DNA from 2 places in the Pseudomonas sp. S3_G06 genome. Region 1 is predicted to be linked to the other one. Evidence: riboswitches for the same ligand, from Rfam matches in the RefSeq annotation. Region 1 holds a riboswitch; the other holds the start of a gene.
The links. Region 1 has a riboswitch for cobalamin ahead of AB4N47_RS11460 (CbtB domain-containing protein). Riboswitches for the same ligand answer to the same signal wherever they lie in the genome.

Region 1 (3,148 bases):
GCACCAACGGCTTTGGCAGGGCCAGGCCCGAGGTTTCAATAAGGATGTGGTCGAGATCGCCGCGACGGGCAACCAGTTCGCGCATTACCGGGAAGAATTCTTCCTGCACCGTGCAGCACAGGCAGCCGTTGGCCAGCTCATATACGCGGCCGCTGGCCTCTTCTTCGGTGCAGCCGATGGTGCATTGCTTGAGGATCTCACCGTCGATGCCGAGCTCGCCAAACTCGTTGACGATCACCGCGATGCGCCGGCCCTGAGCGTTGTCGAGCATGTGCCGCAGCAGCGTGGTTTTGCCCGAGCCGAGGAAACCGGTGACGATGGTGACGGGGAGTTTGGCCAGTGTTTTCATCGGTATGCCCTTTGGCAAGCGGCGGGCATACGGGACGAGAACCGGCAGCGCGCATGCACGCCGGAAGCATTCGCCACCGGATCACCCCGCCCGGTTGTAGTGAGAATCTGTGACGAGGCAGGTCTCCTGGCTGACGGCGTTCAGGCGCGAGACCTGGCGTCCATTGCGCCTTCCCGCTGGCTCATCGGTTGAGCTGGCAGTGGCGTGGCAACGAACATCACCGTTCACAGTTGCGGGGGCAGCCGCGGCTTTGACCGCGTTCCCTTCTTAGCTTCGGCGAGTGCCGAAGAACCTCGAAAGCGCAAGGCTACGCATGGGTCCGTCGTGGGTCAATGGTCGGTGAGTCTGAAACTGGGGGTATATCCGTTGCTGCGGTAACGGCTTCTTATGGTTTCGCTCTTACAGCGAGTCCCTTTTTCAAACGCCGGAGTGCCGGCCCAGCAAAAAAGAAACCAAAAGGCTTTGCCCCGGCGTACGGCCCGCTCGCTGGAGCTCGGGGTACCTTCGTTACGGAGGGGCAAAAGATCAAAAGCAACAGCAAAAGCAAAAGCCAGATCAAAAGATCGCAGCCTTCGGCGGCTCCTACAGTTGGATTGGGTACCACTTCAAGAACAGGTCGGCTGTCAGGCCGCCTTCGCGAGCAGGCTCGCTCCCACAAAAGCAAAAGCAAAGCAGCGCAGCTGCCCGCGGCGAAGCCGCCCCACTCAACAATGAGCGCAAGCTCGAGTGCTCTTGATCTTGATCCACCGGCGACGTCGGAAGGCTGAGTGGAGGGATTGATCCGGGCGTGGGAGCGCAGCGACCGTTCGACGAAGTCGAACACAGCGCAAGGAGGTGCAGCGAAGCAAACCGGAGCCGCTGCGCCCGGATCAGTCCCGTAGCGAAGGAACCCGAGCCTGCGAGGGCCGAACGTAGGAGCAAGCGTTTTTTTGCTTACTTTTTTTAGGCGTTTGTAAAAAAAGTGAGTCGCCGTAAGGGCGAAACCCTAAGCAGCCGTTACCGCAGCAACGGATATACACACAAAAACATCAGAAAAACCCCCCACCGCAGCACCGACAACTCCCCGGAAATTGACTAAAAACCCAAACCCATGTTCTCCTGCCCACCTTGTTACGGGTGCCCTTCACAGGGTGAAACGGGAAACCGGTGAATCATGTGCTTTACTCAAAGCCATGTCAGTCCGGTGCTGCCCCCGCAACGGTAAGCGAGCGAAGCGTCAGATCCACTGTGCCCCGGCATGGGAAGGTGATGCTTGCAGGTCGGCGACCAGCCAACCCCTCGCGAGCCCGGAGACCGGCCCGCAACACCCAGCGCGCGCAAGCGCCGCTGACCACAAACAAACCCGCGGTGGGCGGGCGCTGTTCGAAATCCCTGCGTGCCCGGCTCGCAGGGATTTTCATGCGCTCTGTTTACCCGCTGACATTTCAGAGGGAAGCGCTATGTCGATCATCAGCAATACCGTCAGCCACACTGACCACATCTCCAGCAGCACCACACTCGGCCAACGCGTGGCCGCCGCCCTCTTCGCCTCGATCCTCGGTGCCAGTCTGGTCTGGTTCGCCGGCTTCTCGCACATCGAAGCGGTGCACAACGCCGCTCACGATACCCGCCACAGCGCCGCGTTCCCGTGCCACTGAGGCTTGCCGAGATGATCAAGCGTATTGCGCAAACCGCAGGCTTCACCGGCTTGCTGGCCGCCCTGCTGCTGACCCTGCTGCAGAGTTTCTGGGTATCGCCACTGATTCTGCAGGCCGAAACCTTCGAGAAATCCGAACCGGTCGCGCAAGTTCACGAACACGCCGCCGGCACCGCCGCCCACAGCCATGATGGCGAAGCCTGGGAGCCGGAAGACGGCTGGCAGCGCGTGGTCTCGACCACTGGCGGTAATCTGGTGGTGGCGGTGGGTTTCGCCCTGATGCTCGCCGGCCTGTACACCTTGCGCGCGCCAACCAAAACCTCGCAAGGGCTGCTCTGGGGTCTGGCCGGTTACGCGACGTTCGTACTCGCGCCGACCTTGGGCCTGCCACCTGAATTGCCGGGCACTGCGGCTGCCGATCTGGCTTCGCGGCAGATCTGGTGGATCGGCACCGCCGCTTCGACCGCCGTCGGCCTGGCACTGATCGCCTTCAGTCGTCACTGGCTGATGAAGCTTCTCGGTGTGGCGATTCTCGCCGTGCCGCATGTGATCGGCGCGCCGCAACCGCAGGTGCATTCGATGCTTGCCCCAGAGGCACTGGAAACCCAGTTCAAAATCGCTTCGCAGCTGACCAACGTCGCGTTCTGGCTGGCCTTGGGCTTGATCAGTGCATGGTTGTTCCGCCGTAAAAGCGCAGGTCCATATCAGGCATGACCGATGACCGCGCAGCGCCGACCCTCGTGGTCGGCCTCGGCTGCCAGCGCGGCTGCCCGGCCAGTACGTTGCGTGCATTACTCGATCAAGCGTTGCAGGCGCACCGCATCGAGCTGCGAGCGGTCAAGGCTTTGGCGAGTATCGACCTCAAGCGCCACGAACCGGGGTTGCTGGAACTGGCCACACAATTGAACCTGCCCCTGCAGTATTTCAACAGTGCCGAGTTGGCGCCCTATCAACAGCGCCTCAGTCATCAATCGCAGATCGCCTTTGAGCGCACCGGCTGCTACGGCGTGGCGGAAAGCGCCGCGCTGGCGCTGGCCGAGCAACTGATTCAGGCTCCGGTGAAACTGCTGATTCCCCGGCTGAAATATGCGCAGGCCACGCTGGCGTTGGCCGGCGCCGGGTAAAATCCCGATAATCCCCGCCATTGATCATGAGCACACTTC
Region 2 (3,148 bases), 820 kb from region 1:
GTCGCGTCGTTTCTGGGCAATTCGAACTTCCTCAAGCTCAAGGCGCAAGGCAATGCGGCAGCGAGTTTCGAGGGGCAGTTGTTGTCGATTCGGCTGACGTCCGGGTTGCACACTGATCAGGATGTGCTGCTGATGGTGCGTCCGGAAAAGGCCTTGGCGCTGAGCACGCAGCAGGCGCTGGATGAGCCGCTGGCGGCGGGTTGGAATGAGGTATCGGCGAATGTTGTGGAGGTGCTGTTTCTCGGTGAGAGCCAGACGTGCAGCGTGGTCACTGCGGGCGGGACGTCGATGACGGTGAAAGCGCTGTCGGCGGCAGGCATGCCGCTCAAGGCCGGCGATCCGGTCCGGGTGCGCTGGGCGACGGCGGATGCTTGTGTTTACACCGAATGGACCGAGAGCGATTTGAACAAGGCTGCCGGTGCTCACTAGATTTCCAATCCACTGAAATCCCCCTGTGGGAGCGAGCCTGCTCGCGAATGCGCTGTGTCACTCAACATTAATGGTGACTGACACAACCTTTTCGCGAGCAGGCTCGCTCCCACAGGTTCGGGATTGTTCAATTGATCGGGGAATACCCTTCAATCTGATCCGGCCACGCCGTCAGCACTTCAAACCCGTTTTCCGTCACCGCGACCATATGCTCCCACTGCGCCGACAAGGAGCCATCCTTGGTCAGCACGGTCCAGCCGTCTGGCATGTTCTTCACATGGCGTTTGCCGGCATTGAGCATCGGTTCCACGGTGAAAATCATCCCGGCCTTGAGCTTCAGCCCTTGATTGGGAAAGCCGTAATGCAGGATTTGCGGTTCGTCGTGATAGACCTTGCCGATGCCATGGCCGCAGTACTCGCGCACCACGCTGAAGCCCTCCGCCTCCGCCAGGCTCTGGATCGCATGACCGATATCGCCCAGCGTTGCGCCCGGTTTCACTGCGCGAATGCCCGCGCACATCGCGTCGTAAGTGGTCTTGATCAGGTGCTGCGCTTCAGGAGTCGCCTCGCCCACCACATACATGCGACTGGTATCGCCGAACCAGCCGTCCTTGATCACCGCGATGTCGAGGTTGACGATGTCGCCGTCTTTCAATGGCGTACCCGATGGAATGCCGTGGCACACCACATCGTTGACCGACGCGCAGACGGTTTTCGGAAAGCCGTGATAACCGACGTTGGCCGGCACGGCTTTCTGCACATTGACGATGTAGTCGTTGCACAACCGGTCCAGCTCATCGGTGGTCACCCCGGCCTTCACATGCGGCACCAGCATCGCCAGTACTTCGGCGGCGAGTTTGCCGGCGGCGCGGGATTTTTCGATGTCGGCCGGCGTGTTGATCTTGATCTGGTTTCTCATGCGCTGACGGCTTCCTGAGTCAGTTGTTGCAGATCCAGGCCACCGTTCTGTTCGGCGCGGATCAGCAGGCGGCAAATGGCGCTGTGGTCGAGGTTGGGGTGCAGCTCGGCGAGCATGCCGATGCGCATCCAGTGCTCGGCCTGCGCGTTGATCGAGCGGCTGAGGGCGTTGCTGGAGATGCGCAGGTTCTCGTGCATGTCCTCTGAAATTTTTACGATGCCCATATTTGTATCCGATACGAAATGTATATGGAACGTATATTAATCAGTGCATACGGCCGATTGCAATGCCGACGACAAAATCGACGCTGTGGCAGATTCGCCTCCCCCTCCACCGTGCAAATCGACTACCATGCCGCCGCCGGTTTCCACACGGAATTAATAGGGAATCCGAAATGCTTGCACAGCATCAATCGGAACTGCCCCCGCAACTGTAGGTGCCGAGCCTGCTCCTCGACTGCCACTGGGTGAACCCCGGGAAGGCCGGAGCGTGGCGATGACGCATCAGTCAGGAGACCTGCCGGCACAGCGACTGACTAACCGGCGGGGTGTCCGGGAAGGACATCGTGCCGCGCGTATTTTCCCCGTGCCGGCCTTGCGCAGTTTCCACGACTGCGCCCGAGGTGTGTTTCCAACCGTACCCGCCCGCTCCCGTACGGTTCCCCTGGAGACTGCCCCATGCTGCTGCCCCGCGTTGCCACCCTGCTCACCGCTCTGAGCCTTTGCGCCCTGGCGCAAGCGTCGCCGACTGCGTATCCGCTGACCGTGGAAAACTGTGGCAGCAGCCTGACCTTTCAGCACGCGCCTGCGCGCACGGTGACCATCGGCCAGGCCGGTACGGAAATGCTTTATGCCTTGGGCCTGGGCGACAAAGTCGTCGGCACCTCGTTGTGGTTCAACGACGTGCTGGGCACATACAAAGCGCAGAACGACAGGATCGAGCGCCTCGCCGACAACGAGCCGAGTTTCGAAGCGGTGATCGCTAAACGCCCGGAGCTGGTTGCCGTCGAGCTGGAATGGATGGTCGGCCCGCAAGGCGCGGTCGGCACTCGCGAGCAGTTTCATGAACTGAAGATTCCTACCTATCTGCTGCCCTCCGATTGCGAAGCCAAGGACAACCTCGTCGGCTCGGACGGCACGCGGCTGGCGCCGTTTCGCATCGACAGCATCTACAAAGCCGTGAGCCAGCTCGCAGCGATTTTCGATGTGCAGGCGCGTGGCGAGCAGCTCAATGAGCAGCTCAAAGCCAGCCTCGCGCAGTCGATCGCCACCGCGAAAAAGCAGCAGCGCAAAGACGTCAGCGCCCTTGTGTGGTTCTCCAGCGCCGAGATGGACATCGAGCCGTTCGTGGCCGGGCACAAAGGCGTTCCCGATTTCATGCTCAGCACCCTCGGCGTGCGCAACGTCGTCGAGTCGGATGAAGAATGGCCGACCGTCGGCTGGGAAACCATCGCCAAGGCCAACCCGACATTTCTGGTGATCGCGCGCATGGATCGTCGGCGTTTCCCGGCGGACGACTATCAGAAAAAACTCGCCTTCCTGCGCAGTGATCCGGTGACGCGCAACATGGACGCGGTCAAGCACAACCGCATCATCATCCTAGACGCCATGGACATGCAGGCCAGCCTGCGCACCTTCGACGGCCTCGCACAACTGGCCAGCGCGATCAACGGCTACGACCTGTCGCCATGAGCAGACGCCTGATCCGTTTGCTGCTGGTGCTGTTGACGTTGTCGGTCGCGCTGATTGGCGGCGTGGCTATTGGCGAGACTTCGATCGAGCCGAGCGTGGTATTGCAGGT

Region 2: linked by a shared signal. The riboswitch ahead of AB4N47_RS08065 (ABC transporter substrate-binding protein) and the one ahead of AB4N47_RS11460 (CbtB domain-containing protein) in region 1 are both predicted to bind cobalamin.

What each region holds. Positions count from the first base shown of each region.
Region 1 covers NZ_CP162738.1:2,563,250-2,566,397, forward strand. Annotated here, with positions in the region: gene cobW (cobalamin biosynthesis protein CobW) at 1-349, opposite strand, end outside; cobalamin riboswitch at 449-660, opposite strand; cobalamin riboswitch at 1,447-1,665, shown strand; gene AB4N47_RS11460 (CbtB domain-containing protein) at 1,789-1,986, shown strand; gene AB4N47_RS11465 (CbtA family protein) at 1,998-2,699, shown strand; gene AB4N47_RS11470 (cobalamin biosynthesis protein) at 2,696-3,109, shown strand.
Region 2 covers NZ_CP162738.1:1,744,047-1,747,194, reverse strand. Annotated here, with positions in the region: gene AB4N47_RS08080 (ABC transporter ATP-binding protein) at 1-429, shown strand, start outside; gene map (type I methionyl aminopeptidase) at 557-1,348, opposite strand; gene AB4N47_RS08070 (ParD-like family protein) at 1,345-1,572, opposite strand; cobalamin riboswitch at 1,693-1,886, shown strand; gene AB4N47_RS08065 (ABC transporter substrate-binding protein) at 2,026-3,039, shown strand; gene AB4N47_RS08060 (FecCD family ABC transporter permease) at 3,036-3,148, shown strand, end outside.